DNA from 4 places in the Paenibacillus sp. NMA1017 genome. Region 4 is predicted to be linked to each of the others. Evidence: predicted binding sites of a transcription regulator. Region 4 holds the regulator's gene; each other region holds the start of a gene.
The links. Region 4 encodes Rex, which represses fermentation and respiration genes when NADH is low (regulators of the CRP and FNR family bind a similar motif). Its sites were predicted from a motif close to TTGTGAAATATTTCACAA; they were not measured.

Region 1: a site for Rex is predicted at 2,226-2,243, ahead of nirB (nitrite reductase large subunit NirB). Genes of this name have one in related genera too.
Region 2: a site for Rex is predicted at 2,120-2,137, ahead of adhE (bifunctional acetaldehyde-CoA/alcohol dehydrogenase). Genes of this name have one in related genera too.
Region 3: a site for Rex is predicted at 1,979-1,996, ahead of AC5ELV_RS20040 (cytochrome ubiquinol oxidase subunit I). Genes of this name have one in related genera too.

What each region holds. Positions count from the first base shown of each region.
Region 1 covers NZ_JBZXYR010000010.1:15,710-19,633, reverse strand. Annotated here, with positions in the region: gene nirB (nitrite reductase large subunit NirB) at 1-2,119, opposite strand, end outside; gene AC5ELV_RS20600 (spore germination protein) at 2,457-3,924, shown strand, end outside.
Region 2 covers NZ_JBZXYR010000002.1:340,454-344,377, forward strand. Annotated here, with positions in the region: gene adhE (bifunctional acetaldehyde-CoA/alcohol dehydrogenase) at 1-2,044, opposite strand, end outside; gene AC5ELV_RS06595 (Crp/Fnr family transcriptional regulator) at 2,303-3,019, shown strand; gene AC5ELV_RS06600 (DODA-type extradiol aromatic ring-opening family dioxygenase) at 3,159-3,924, opposite strand, start outside.
Region 3 covers NZ_JBZXYR010000009.1:121,443-125,366, reverse strand. Annotated here, with positions in the region: gene cydB (cytochrome d ubiquinol oxidase subunit II) at 1-518, opposite strand, end outside; gene AC5ELV_RS20040 (cytochrome ubiquinol oxidase subunit I) at 505-1,911, opposite strand; gene AC5ELV_RS20035 (response regulator) at 2,314-3,924, opposite strand, start outside.
Region 4 covers NZ_JBZXYR010000002.1:182,179-186,102, forward strand. Annotated here, with positions in the region: gene AC5ELV_RS05770 (cell wall elongation regulator TseB-like domain-containing protein) at 152-676, opposite strand; gene AC5ELV_RS05775 (amidohydrolase) at 714-2,015, opposite strand; gene AC5ELV_RS05780 (redox-sensing transcriptional repressor Rex) at 2,002-2,655, opposite strand; gene dinG (ATP-dependent DNA helicase DinG) at 2,700-3,924, opposite strand, start outside.

The sequences.
Region 1 (3,924 bases), on a different contig from region 4:
CGCCATTACCACCGATAAAGATCTCCCAGCCCCCATCATTGCCTACGATTCCGATATCTTTGGTGCATGATTCCGCACAGTTGCGTGGACATCCATTAACCGCTAATTTGAATTTTGCTGGGAAATCCAGTCGTTCGAATTTCCGTTCCAACACTTCTCCCATTCCCATCGAGTCTTGTGTGCCAAACCGGCAAAATTGTGATCCAACACAGGTTTTAACTGTACGAAGTGACTTCGCGTAGGCATATCCCGACGGCATATCGAGTTCTTCCCATACTTTAGGCAGATCCTCTTTACGGACACCGATCAAATCAAGCCGCTGCCCTCCTGTTACTTTAACGACCTTAACGTTGTATTTAAGAGAAACATCAGCTATCTTCTTCAAATCTTCTGGAGTCGTCACACCACCGTACATTCTAGGAACAACTGTAAACGTTCCATCCTTTTGAATGTTTGCGTGCAATCGCTCATTTACAAAACGGGAATCTCCCTCATTTTCATAGGTATCCGGGTTAATCATTCCCAAATAGTAATTCAGCGCCGGGCGGCATTTGGAGCATCCTTCATCATTATGCCAACCCAGTACATTCATAACTTCACGCGTTGTTGTCAGCCCTTTGGTTTTGATCGCTTCCACAATCTCGTCCCGGCTCAATGTTGTGCAGCCACATATTCCTTGTTTGGCTGACGTCTTGAAGCTGTCTCCAAGAACATATTGTAGAATCTGTTCCACGACCGGCTTACATCCTCCACAGGAACGCGTTGCTCCGGTACATGCTTTAATTTCATCGACTGTAGTCAGTCCATTTTCATTAATTGCATCAACAATGGCCTTTTTAGTTACACCGTTACAGCCACACACAATTTCATCATCGGCCATCGTTTCAGCGGATGATGTTTTCGCCCCGTGATTGCTGCATCCAGTACCCATGATCTGTCCGTAGATCTCATCTGTCATCAGCGTTTGCTGACGCACATATTTTTGAAGGCTAGCAGATTCGCTCACATCGCCGAACAGTACAGTCCCAACAATTTTATTATCACGAAGCAGCACTTTTTTGTATGTGCGCTTCCACTCATCCTTTGCCACAATCACCGTATGTTCAGGCTGGGTTATGAATTCGCCAGCTGAGAAAACATCCACCCCTGAAATTTTGAGCTTGGTAGAAACCACCGATCCCATATAGCCTTCAGTTTCCGCGCCTGCCAAATGTTTGGCAATGACACTTCCCTGCTCAAACAGCGGAGCTACCAAGCCGTAACAGGTTCCACGGTGTTCAACACATTCCCCGACAGCATATACATCCGGCAGGGAGGTTCTCATCAAATCATCGACTACAATACCACGGTTCGTTTCCATACCACTTTGCACAGCTACCTGAATATTAGGCTTGATCCCGACGGCCATAACGACCAAATCCGCTTCCAGCTCGCTTCCGTCTGAAAACCGCAGTCCTTGTACCCGATCTTGACCATACACTTCCGAAGTTTGCATTTGCATAGCAAACTTGATTCCCTGGCGTTCTAGTTCTGCTTTCAGCATCGCAGAGGCTTCCCGGTCCAGCTGGCGTTCCATCAAATCCTCCATTAAATGAACGACCGTAACATCCATACCCAGGTTGACCAAGCCTTTAGCTGCTTCCAGCCCCAATAGGCCTCCACCAATGACAGCTGCCTTTTTAAAGGTCTTCGCTGCCTCAAGCATTGCCGAGCAATCGGCGATATCTCGGAAACCGATGACACCCGGTAATTCTTTGCCCGGAATAGGCAGAATAAATGATTGTGAGCCAGTAGCTACCAAAGCTACATCGTAATCAATTTCCAGTCCGTCTTCGGTGCGAATCTTCTTGTTCTCACCGTCAATGCTTTTCACCATTTTTCCTGTATATAAAGCAATCCCTTGATCCGCGTACCATTGCAAATCGTTCAGTATGATATCATCAATCGTTTTACTACCTTCCAACACATAAGAGAGCATGATCCTGTTATAGTTCGGATGCGGCTCATTTCCCAGGACCGTAATTTCATACTTATCTGTTAATTTTAAAATTTGTTCGACCGTATTGATACCAGCCATCCCGTTCCCTATAACCACAAGTTTCTGTTTACTGTTTATCATATACCGGTTCCTCCATTCATTCGACGATACTCCCTATCCGACGACATCTCCTACGTTCCTATGAATATTGCTTATGCTTCTATTCTAATACAGCAGATAGAGCTATATGTGATCAGAATCACAATGTAGTTCAAATTATGAATATTTAGGGATTTCCCTATTTCGTTTCAAGGGATAAAGGTAAGAGTCAAATTTCATAAATATTAAATACATCAATTGCCCACTTCATCGGATGAATCTTTCCATTTCATGTGTAAATACAACCTTTATAAGGAATACTTTAGGAACAACTTGTATCTTAAGGGAAAATGAATCGAATCGTATGGAGGTGATCATCATGTGGTCTAAAATTATTTCTTATATTCCAAGCTGGAGTACACTCTTTCAAGCAGGCCTCGCGTTGGTTATTCCTTTAGGAATTTATTATATAAACACCTCGATTTATTCGTATGTCGGCAGTAAGGGAGCAAAATCCAAACATTCTTCTGATCGTCCGCTTTCCGACGAACATAACGAAGGCCACGCGGATCAGCAGCATGAACCAAGCTCCAAAGTTACAGGGAATTATGATTCCGACTTAAAGTCCATTCGAGAAGCTATAGGCGAAAATAGTGATGTGCATTTTCGTGAGTTTGTGGTGAAGAAATATCATGCTCGGTCTGTGTTAGTCTTCATAGAAGGTATGCAGGATGAAAAGCTTATGAGCAAGCAGGTAATGGAGGTCTTGATGTTTGACGGCCAGCAGGACCCACAGGAACAGCAGGAAAGTATAAGTAACTCTTTTATAAAAGAAAACTTGATGCCACTTACGCAAATTAGTGAAGTTGCTGATATGGAGGACCTGCAGGAGTCTATACTTTTAGGCCATACTGCCTTATTAATTGAAGGAATGAAGGGAGCACTGCTGGTGGGCTCGCCTAATGGCGCCATTCGCTCCGTCAATGAACCAACCTCTGAAGCATTACTTCGGGGTCCCCGAATTGGTTTTACGGAAGTATTAGGTGAAAATACTTCGATGCTTCGACGCCAGGGCTTAAACAAAAGTTTGGAGATGAAGAAATTCCAAGTGGGAAGCCGAATCAAAAAAGATCTGGTTGTCGCGTATATAAAGGATATTGTGAATCCGGATCTCCTCGAAGAAGTAAAGCGCAGAATTTCAAAAATAGACATGGATTTTTTGGCTGAATCCGGTTATGTGGAGCAACTCATTGAAGACAATTATTTAAGTCCGTTCCAGCAGGCTCACAACACAGAGCGCCCCGACCGTGTCATTAACGCTTTATTGGAAGGAAGAATAGCCATTTTGCTGGATGGAACTCCCTTTGCACTTATTGTTCCGGTGACCTTCAGTATGCTACTTCAATCGCCAGAGGACTATTATGAGCGCTGGATTCCAGGAACACTCTTACGCCTGCTGCGGTTTACCGGAGCTTTTATAGCGCTGATGGGGCCAGCTTTGTACATTTCATTTATATCGTTTCATCCCGGTTTGATTCCGACCAAGTTGGTCATTAGCATTATCCAAACTCGTCAAGGCGTCCCTTTCCCGTCCGTTATAGAGGTCATGATTTTGGAAATCTCTATTGAAATCCTAAGGGAGGCCGGCATTCGCTTGCCCAAACCCATTGGTCCTGCGATGGGCATTGTGGGAGGCTTAGTCATCGGTGACGCTGCTGTCAATGCGGGCATCGTTAGTCCCTTCCTGGTGATTGTAGTGGCGGTTACTGCTATTTCTTCGTTTTCGATACCAACATATAGTGCAGGTATCACCTTGCGCCTTTTGCGTTTCGCCGGCATGCTCTTTG
Region 2 (3,924 bases), 160 kb from region 4:
CCAGACCATCCGTGTAGTCATTAGCCATTACGGACACGTAAGCCTCGATAGCATGTGTCAGAACGTCCATACCTGTGTCCGCTACAGCTGTTTTAGGCAGCGAGTATACAAACACTGGGTCAATAATTGCCACATCAGGAGTCAACTCATAGTCAGCCAACGGGTACTTCGTGTTGCCCAAGTTTTTGTCCGTAATTACTGCGAACGATGTAACTTCCGAACCTGTACCCGAGGTTGTAGGGATCGCTACAAATTGTGCTTTTTGGCCTAGACGTGGGTACTTGTAAATCCGTTTACGGATATCCATGAATTTTTGTTTTAAGTTATTGAAATCAGTATCTGGATATTCATAGAACATCCACATGCCTTTAGCGGCATCCATTGGCGAACCGCCGCCCAGTGCGATGATGCAATCCGGTTGGAAACGTCTCATCATTTCAGTACCACGTTCTACCGTAACTGTCGATGGATCTGGCTCTACTTCAGAGAACACTTCGATAGCTACTGGTGTTTGGCGTTGATGCAGATAATGAATAACACGATCTACATATCCCAGTTGTACCATCATAGGGTCTGTGATAATGGCTACACGTGTGATATCAGGCATTTTAGCAAGATACTGTGTCGAATTTTTTTCAAAATAGATTTTGGAAGGTACTTTGAACCATTGCATATTCACCGTCCGTTTCGCCACCCTTTTCACATTAATCAGATTGACTGCCGATACGTTCGACGAAGTTGAGTTACGACCGTACGAACCGCAACCGAGTGTCAACGAAGGAAGATTGGTATTGTAAATGTCGCCAATCGCACCATGTGTGGAAGGTGCATTTACAATGATACGTCCTGTTTGCAAACGGTTTGCAAACCGAGCGATAACATCCTCATCGTTCGAATGAATAGCGGACGAGTGACCCATGCCCCCGAATTCCACGACTTCAGCAGCGCGTTGAATACCTTGTTCCGCATTTTTTACTTTATAGCAAGCCAATACAGGACTCAATTTTTCCGCAGACAATGGGAATTTTGTTCCTACCCCTTCAATCTCAGCGACCAAAATTTTAGTTCCTGCTGGTACTGTAATACCACTCATTTCAGCAATTTTTACAGCAGACTGCCCGACAATAGCTGGGTTCACTGCACATTTCTCGACATTCATAGCTCCTTGAGTGAGCTTAGCTGCTTCTTCTTTATTTACAAAATAGCAACCGTTAGCGATCATCAATTTTTTCACTTGTTCGAAGATTGGCTCTTCGATAATAACCGCTTGCTCCGAAGCACAAATCATACCGTTATCAAAAGATTTCGAGAGGATAAGATCATTCACGGCCTGTTTGATATCCGCTGTTTTTTCAATAAAGCAAGGCACGTTACCAGGACCTACACCAAGTGCTGGTTTACCGCAGCTGTAAGCTGCCTTAACCATGCCTGATCCACCAGTTGCCAAAATTAGCGCCACATCAGGGTGGTTCATCAGTACATTGGTCTTATCCATCGAAGGTGCTTCAATCCATTGAATACAATCGGCCGGAGCACCATGTTTAACAGCTGCTTCGAGCAAGACGCGGGCTGCTTCCGCACTACACGATTGAGCAGATGGATGGAAACCGAAAATGATTGGGTTACGTGTTTTAATGGCAATCAACGCTTTGAACATCGTAGTCGAAGTCGGGTTTGTCACTGGAGTGATCCCCATGATAATGCCGACTGGCTCTGCTATCTTTTGAAAACTGTCAAAATCATTGTCTTCAATGACACCGACGGTTTTTTCATTTTTGATGCTATGATAGATATATTCTGTTGCAAACATGTTTTTGGTGATTTTGTCCTCGTACACACCGCGTCCTGTTTCTTCAACAGCCAACTTCGCCAGGTACATGTGTTTATCCATCCCTGCGAGTGCCATAGCTTGTACGATTTCGTCAATCTGTTCCTGATTCATACTCATGAAAGCTTGCTGTGCCCGGTTCCCCCGGTCAATCAGCGTTTGAATATACTGCTCTGCGCTTTGCTCTTTTTGAATAACCTCGTTTTTAACAGCCATTTCCCTCATCCTCCTGTTATCTCGTGTACTATCTCTTGTTCACGCACTGATCGTAACACAGCTTTTCAAGATATATTGTGATTTTTTTCACAATCTATTTAAAATTTTATTTTATGAAGTGAATTAAATCACAAAGTTTGGAATTCTGCCACTTTTACCCCCTCTTCTTGCCCCAAAAACTCATTGCACAGGTATATAATGAATTTGAATTGATCAAGTTGCAGATAAAAAACATAGGATACAAAGGGGAAATGGACGATGAGAAACCCTACAAATGTAATGGAAGCCCGCGGCAACACCTGTTGCTTCTCGGAGGCCAGCTTCAACCGATTGCAAGTGATGATGAAAGATCGAGTTATGCCAGAAAGCTCGCATCTGTTCTGGGAAGGAGATACAGCGGATAAGCTGTTTTATATTAAGCGCGGACGCGTGAAAGTAACCAAAACAACGGATGAGGGCAAGGAACTTATTCTATATATGTATCAAAGCGGCGATCTTGTTGGTCAAGCCGATCCATTTTTCGGTACTAAGCATTCCTTTTCTGCTGAGGTTCTGGAAGACAGTGATATTGGCGTAATCGATCATACAGATCTGGAGTTGCTTATTTGCCAGCATTGTGATTTTGCGATTGACTTTATGAAATGGATGGGTTCGCATCACCGCATTACTCAGACTAAGTTCCGCGACTTGATGATGTACGGCAAGCCAGGCGCTTTATGTTCAACACTCATTCGTCTATGCAATACCTATGGTGAGCCTCACGGCGAACATATCCTGATTCATAAAAAAATTACTCATACTGACTTATCAAATATGATCGGTGCGACCCGGGAAAGCGTAAACCGGATGCTTAGTGATCTACGTAAGAAAAATGCAGTAGAATACGATAATGGTATGATTGTTGTCAAGGATTTGGAAATGCTGCAAGGTGTATGTCATTGTGAATTGTGCCCTCGTGAGATTTGTCGGATATAATAAATCGTTTCTATGTAAAAGGGAGTGTTATAAGCCATTATAGCTTATAACACTCCCTAATTTATTTCCACTCCTCTACTTATACAGAAACAGTAGCGGTCGTATAAACAATAGTCCTTCTTCTGGCAACACATTTTTTTTAAAACTGTAAGCATAGATAACTTAAATTCCCCATCTCATAGCTTCTATGGATGACCTTGGCTTTGTTTGCAGGATTGCCACTCCCCATTGCAATAAACAACGGTACAAAGTGTTCTGCTCTTGGTACGGCCTGGCGAGCATACGGTGCTTCGTTTTCATAGTGATCCAAAGCCTCTATATCTCTACTTTGCACTTTATTAATAATCCAATCATCAAATTCTATAGCCCAAGGTTCTGTTTTCGTTTCCCCCCATTTGACGATACGCAGATTATGAACAGTCACGCCACTGCCAATGACTAGAATATCCTGTTCTCCAAGTCCACGCAGCACTTCACCAATGGCATATTGTACTTTGGGCGAGAGATATGGATTTACAGAGATCTGAACTACCGGAATGTCTGCCTCAGGATACATACGATGCAACAATGTCCATGATCCGTGATCCAGCCCCCTCACCCGATCAGTTTGTACGTCAATGCCCTTTTGTTCATATAATTTTTTCAGCTTATTGACCAGTTCCACAGAACCATGTGCTGGATATTTCACCGCGTACAGTTCCGGTGGGAAACCGCCAAAATCATAAATGGTATCGTACACGTCATCCATCGAGCTGATTGTCAACGTTTGCGCTTCCCAATGAGCTGTAAAGATAACAACCGCTTTAGGGCGAATGCTTTTCCCCAATTGCTCTAAAAATGAAGTGTAGTCCGTCTGTTCAATAGCAAGCATCGGTGAGCCGTGGGCCAAAAATAAAGATGGCATC
Region 3 (3,924 bases), on a different contig from region 4:
AGGCACATTCCGACCACTGTCAGTCCAATCCATACGGTGTACCCATTGAATACATCGGAAAATCCAGCTTTCAAATCCATGTTTTGCTGAATAGGTACACCTTTCACCAAAGCCGCAAAAGCCATACCGAACAGCATCGGCGGTAGAAAGCTGCCAATCAGAATGCAAGCATCCCACGTTCCTGTCCACCATTTCCCTTCAGCCTTGCCGCGGAACTCAAAAGAAACTCCACGCAAGATCAAACCTAGCAAAATAAAGACAAATACCAGATAATATCCGCTGAACATAGTTGCATAAAAATGCGGGAAAGCGGCAAACATCGCACCTGCTGCTGTAATCAGCCACACTTCGTTCGCATCCCAGAATGGACCAATCGTATTGATCATCAAACGTTTTTGTTGGTCATTACGCGGCACCAATCCTGTGGCCATTCCTACGCCAAAATCAAAGCCTTCCAGAAAAAAGAAGCCAGTAAACAGCACAGCGATCAATAAGAACCATAAATCATTTAGCGACAATGGTGTCACCCCCTTGGGCAAATGGATCATGAATTACGGTTTGCTGTTGTGAATCAATATCCGGACCTTTGCGAGCCGTACGGTAAAACAGAAACGCCAGCACACCTGTTAAAATTAAATACAATGTGGTAAATGAGATGAACGAGAACAGCACTTCTCCAGCCACAACAGTAGGTGAAACAGAATCTTTTGTTTGAAGCAGACCAAATACCGTCCACGGTTGGCGACCTATTTCGGTCATGATCCATCCTGCAGTATTACCAATGAATGGAAGGGATATCCCCCATATCATAAGGCGGTAGAACCAGCGATGTGAACCTTCCAACTTTTTACGGAACGTCAGGTAAGCTCCATATAAAGCGAGTGCAATCATGCCACACCCGGCTGCAATCATAATGCGAAAGCTCCAGAACGTGGTTCGTACTGGCGGGATATAATCGCCCGGACCATAGGTTTTCTCATATTCAGCCTGAAGCTCATTCATACCAGGCACAGAGCCGGTAAATTTACTATAGGATAGAAAACTCAGAGCAAAAGGAACTTTAATCTCGAAGGTATTTTCCTTGTTTCCAGGATCAATCCATGCGATAACTGTCCAAGGAGCGGGGTCACCGCTGTTCTCCCATAAGCCCTCACTGGCAGCCATCTTCATCGGTTGTGTTTTCACTAAATATTGAGCCTGACCATGACCAAACAAAGGAATAGCTATGGCGCTGATTAAGGCAACAATAATGCTCAATTTGAAAGAAGGTTTAAAAAAGTCCATATTCTTTTTGTGCATCAGCTTCCATGCACTGATACCCGCGATCAGAAATGCTCCTGTCGCAAAAGCAGCAAACAGCGTATGCGGAAATTCCCATAGCAGTTGTTCGTTCGTTAACAGAGCGGCAAAATCTTTCATTTCTGCACGTCCATTTTGAATCTCATATCCTACTGGACGCTGCATGAATGAATTAGCAGCTAGAATCCACAATGCCGATAACATCGTACCGATAGATACCAACCACATACAAATTAAATGGACCGTTTTGGACAATCTTTCCCAACCGAATACCCATAATCCGATAAAGGTCGATTCTAGGAAAAATGCAAGCAATGCTTCAATCGCCAGCGGCGTACCAAATACATCACCCACAAAACGGGAAAAGTCCGACCAGTTCATCCCGAACTGGAATTCTTGCAAAATCCCGGTGACTACGCCCAGTGCAAAGTTAATCAGCAGAAACGTTCCCCAAAATTGAGCCATTTTTTTGTACAAGTCATTTTTCTTGATAACATACATCGTCTCCATAATTGCCACCAATAACGACAATCCGATGGAGATCGGCACATAAACAAAGTGAAGAATCGTTGTGGTTGCAAACTGCAACCGTGCCAAATCCAATACGTCCATGATGTTGCCCCCCCTGCACTTCTCTTAACAATGATTTATAGTGTCTTTAATCTGAAACTTTCTACATTTGTGATAGTATTCACATTCTTACATATGCAGCGGTCACTTTTTTAGAAAATGACTCACTCAACTACCTTTACCATGGCTGTCATGATCCGGCTTCAGATTATCCCCATTATATAGAATAAATTTAAATGAAATAGAATCGAAAATGTGAACATCGTGTCAAAGCTGTGTCATAATGGTGGCGATTTGATGAAAACACCCTAAACTCCATAATAAATGTGACATTTTCGATTGATCTATCCAATTTTTCACCATAAAAAAGAGCCTCTCTTCGTTCGGAGTTCGTACCTCCGACATCTGCAAGAGAGACTTCATAGCATTAAACCTAGGAATCTATCAACAGCCATCTGTTCCTCCGTTCTTTTGAACCCGATTACGGTAAGAGGAAGGTGACATTCCAGCATACTTTTTAAATTTACTATGAAAATAGTCTGCGTTCGCATACCCTACGCGTTCCGCCACCTGGTGCACCTTAATTCCTTGTGCAAGCAACTCCCTTGCCCGCTCAATCCTCACCTTATCCAAGTAGGCATTAAAGGCCTCGCCAGTATGACTTTTGAACAGTTTGCCCAAATAGCCACTATTGTAATTGAACATATCTGCCAGTAACTCCAGTCGCAAATTTTCATCATAATGACTATGTATAAAGTCAATCATTTGTTTCATGATGATGCCCTTGCCACCAGGATCAGTTTGGCCAATCCATTGCAACACATGCTCCAGCGAGTGATCCACCAGCTCGCCCAATGTGGAATAAGCATATACATCGGTTATAAAGCTGGAGTGCTCCTCCAGCACGGTTCGGCTGTGATCCTGTCCGGCTGCATACTTGTTCAACGCCAGTGTGAATGTTTGGGCGAACGCTGCCTTGATTGCAGATTCTGTGCGATAAATCCGTGGAAATTGGCCTTCCATTTCCTTAATGACACGGGTTGCAGCTTCACTATTAGCCATATCTAGCGCATAGTACAGCTTTTCTGCATAACGTAGGGGATCATTTGTGGCACTATCAGATGCTCCACTCATATCAGTCTCAACTGTCTCCAATTCGTGTAGTTCTCCGGAAAGCATGACTCTTTCTGCCCGGAACAAAAACGTACGTTCTAACAATCGTAGTGCCTGCTCAAAAGATCTGGGAATGTCGCTAAGAATGGATACAGGATCACCGGCAGCCGCATAAATTTCCGTTGCCCACGGCTCTAGCTCCTGTCGCCAAGTAGCCAGTAACTGAACAGCATCTTTCTCCGTTTGTAATGTGGCGGGAAGCAAAAGACCCATATATATTCCAGCCTCAAACACGATACCTCTACCCTGCTCATGGCACAATTCTGTTAGCCGTTGCTTTGCTGCCGACTGCCGAGCTTGCCGATCCCAGTCGGGAATACGTAAATCCAGCAGAATAACCTGATAGCTACTCCAGTCCAACGCTGGTAACGCGGGCTGTTGTCCATGTTTTCCGTTACCGCTGTGATGTTCAGCTTGCTCGGATGCTTTGTGCAGAGAATCGCTGCTTTCCACGGCATTACGAGCATGCTCTCGATGAACCGGAAACAATAGTGCTTCGATCCAATTACGCTCATGGGAAGGCGGACTTCCCCATTTGCCGTCTTCTTTCTCGTCCTCAATGTTTTGCCGTACCCGCTTCAACTCTGTCGTCATTTCTTCCTCATCAACTGGCTTCAGTAGATAGCCATCCACCCCGAAGCCCATGGCTTGCCGTGCATAATCAAAGTCTGCATATCCGCTTAATATGAGAAAATGATACGGCTCCCCGTTCTTTTCACGTATACTACGTATAACCTCCAGTCCACTCATCCCGGGCATACGAATATCTACAATGACCAGCTCCGGTCGATGCTCTCCGAACTTATCCAGAGCCTCGCGTCCATTCCCTGCCGTATCGACAATACGGAAGCCACAATCCCCCCAGTCAATAATGGAGGACAA
Region 4 (3,924 bases):
AGGTAAAGATGCTTCGCTGGCTTTCAGCCCCAGCTTTGCGGCATAGCAAGACTAAAAGACGTAAATACGAATTTCATCGCATTTACGTCTTTTTCTTGAGCTTTTAATCATTTACTCGTCATTCATTCCACATCGCTAATCCTCAACCAGCTCAGTTATTGGGCAAAGTATACTTTACACCCGTCGCTACCCCATCTGAGAAACGATAAAATGTATAGTAATGATGGCTTCCATCATCGTAAAAAAGCTGCCACACATATTCGCCATTGAACACACTCGGCTGGAGGCTTATAATTTTTACACCTGGAAGCTGCTGCTGAATTAGCGCCGTCATTTTTTGCTCGTCGACTCCGTTCTTCAGCAACTCGGTATGAACACCGCTATTATCTGCGGCAGGTACATTAGGTTGTCCTTCCACTTTTTGAAAAGGAACCCACACCATTATATTTTCATTCTGTGCATTTTTCCCTTGAACCACCCAATATACCTGATCCCACACAGACTTCCATGTTTGAGTCGTACTAACCAGACCACCTGATTGCTTGGCCTTAATGATAGCGGCATTTTTCTCAGCCACCTGGTCTTGAGTAACATAGGAATAATACCAGAAAATGCTGACCAGGATCAGTATCACGGCCAATATGGCGACCGCTATCCATTTTTTCTTATTTTTCAAACCCGTGCTTCCTCTCTAAGGGGATGTGACACCTGAATTAGCGCGACAGCAGCCCTTCAAAGGCGGCTTGTGCCTCATGTTTGATACGTTCCTCGTCCATAGTCAGGCATTCGCCGTTTTTTACAACCTGACGACCGTCTACCCACACATGAGCCACGTCCTTGGCGCTTGCAGAGTATACCGCATGGGAAATAAGATCTGTGCGCGGCAAGAAATGTGCCTGATTCAGATCCAGCGCGATAAAGTCAGCCTTGTTGCCTGCTGCCAACGCTCCTACTTCTTTTAAACCAATCGACTTTGCACCGTATTCTGTTGCCAGACGCAGCGCTTCACTTGCAGGAACTGCCGTAGGGTCACCGGATACACCCTTGTGAATAAGTGCCGCCAGACGCATTTCCTCGAACATATCCAGGTTGTTATTGCTGGCAGGACCATCCGTTCCGAGAGAAACAGTAACCCCTGCACGCAGCAATTCAGGCACTCTTGCCACACCACTTGCCAGCTTCAAGTTGCTACCTGGATTGTGCGAAACTGCTACACCACGTTCCGCCAGTAGAGCTATTTCTTCGTCGTTCAAATGAACGCCATGAGCAACAAGCGAAGGACGGGAGAAAAAGCCAAGCTTATCCAAGTGTGCAACTGGACGCAAACCGTAGTCTCGTACGTTTTGCTCAACTTCGGCGATCGTCTCAGACATATGCGTATGCAGCGGCAAATCGAGATCATGCGCAGCTTGTACGAATTTTTCAATAAATGCAGGGGGACATGTATATGGCGCATGCGGTGACATCATCGTTGTAATACGGCCGTCTGCTTTACCGTGCCAGTTACGCGCAAAAGTCACGGCCTCAGCCAGCTTGATCCGCTGTTCTTCCTCCGAACATAGTCCAATTGCTCCACGCATCAGACTTGCACGAATACCTGACTCTTCAGCTACACGAGCCACCTCATCCATATGATCGTACATGTCCAGGAAGGTCGTTGTCCCACCTTTCAGCATTTCCAGCACAGACAAGGATGTGCCCCAGTACACGTCTGTAGATGTAAACTTGGCTTCCATAGGCCACATTTTTTCCTGAAGCCATACTTGAAGTGCCAAATCATCTCCATGCCCACGCAGCAGAGACATCGCCGCATGACCATGAGTATTGATCAGACCAGGTAAAAACAATAAGCCCTTACCATCAATCGCTTCCGTCTCTTCCTCACCCGCAGGCAAGGTTTCGCCAATATAAGTAATACGACTATCCTCCACAATCATAAAACCATGGATTACCCCAGCTTCTGATCCATTTACGGCAAAAGAGCCGTTTTTAATCATCCATTTATTCACTGTCATATTGTGTTTCTTCCTTTCCGTCCTCCAGATAATAAGCGAGGCTAAGCAAATCAGTTGTAAAGTCTGTGGCATGAATCCGAATGTTGGCCGGTGCCTTGAGAGTAGTCGGTGCAAAATTCAGGATTGCTCCAATTCCGCTCTCAATAAGCCTATCAGCCACGTGCTGTGCTTCAAAATCAGGTACGGTAATAATCCCAATTCGAATGTTTTTTTCTTTCACAGTCGCTTCCAGTTCATCCATCGGTTGAACGACCAAAGTATTGATCTTGGTTCCTACCTTATCCGGAAACGCATCAAATACCGCTACAATCTTCATATTGTCTTTTAAATAAGCGTTATAATTCGAAAGGGCTTGCCCCAGATTACCCGCTCCGACCAATACTACATTAATTTGCTGGTCAATTTTCAGGATATGGCGTATTTTTTCAATTAGATAAGAAACATCATAACCGATACCCTTCCGACCAAAATCTCCAAAATAGGCGAGATCTTTACGGATTTGGGCCGGGTTCAAATCTAGCCTCTGTCCCAACTCTTGAGAAGAGACCGTAGCCACCTCCCGTTTGTGCAGTGCATTCAGATAACGTAAATATACGGGTAACCTCCGTACGACAGCCTCTGAAATTTTATCTGATTTCATACTTGCTCCCCCTAATTGTAACGAACATACTCAGTGTCCGTCCGTTATGCCTCGGTCTCCGGGGCGGATTGGAGCCATTCGGCGATGCGGGGCACCATTTGCTCCGATGGCATATGCTCCATTTTTGGTCCCGGTAACGAGTACAAAAAGTGCTTTCCATAATAGGATTCGATCACACGCGTATCATAAACGATAACGACCCCGTGGTCGCTCGCTGTACGTACCAACCGCCCAAATCCCTGTTTGAAGCGAATGACCGCTTGTGGTACAGACAGCTTCATAAATGGATTCTTCTTCTGCTGCTGAAGCAGCTCGCTTTTTGCCTCCAGCAACGGGTGATTTGGCGGTTGAAACGGCAAACGAACAATGGCCAGACAAGTCAGTGCCTTCCCCGGAATATCGACGCCTTCCCAGAAGCTACTGGTTCCCAGCAATACAGAAGCTTTGGCTTCCTGAAAACGGCGGGTTAACTTGCTGCGACTCCCACTGTCCACGCCTTGTCCCAGCACAGTAATTTCGCTGGATGCTAACGCCTCTTTGAGCGGCTCATAAACTTGCCGGAGCATCCGATAGGAAGTAAACAGAACAAGCATTCTCCCCCGCGTCGCCTGAGCAGTCGCTCCTAGAGAGCTAACGAGCATATCTACAAAATGTGCATCTCCTACACTGCCCTTCACACTTGGAAAATCCCGTGGAATGACCAGCAACACCTGATCCCTGTAATTAAAGGGTGACGGGAGCTGCGAAGTCATCAGCCGCTCTTGATCTGCGGCCTCCTGCAAGCCGAGCTGATCGATCATGTACTGAAACGACTTATCTACCGATAAGGTAGCAGACGTCAGAATAATGCTTCTTTTTTTGTCAAAAAACATTTCTTTCAACTGGCGGCTCACATCGACGGGCACCGCATAAAATTGTAATGATTTACTACGGAATTGCCCACTCGCTTCAAGCCAGTATACGGTTGTTTCATCATCAAGTCGCATAAAAAAGCGCAAATTTTCTCGGATCCCCGCCAAATCCTTGAGCAGACCCGTAATATCTGTAATGAGGCTATCAGCTGCATAATCGTCATGTTCTTCCTTGACGTCCAGCATCAGCTTGTCGCCCTTGCGCAAAATTTCACTCATCGTTACATATAGCTGATTTTCCAAAGCTCCCGCCTGATCCCACTTTGCAGGCTTGGCCGAAGGTTTGAGACGGGAAGAAAACTGGCCTGTTTCACCCGGTGTTGCATCGCTTCGCTCTGGCAACATGCCAAACAGCTTG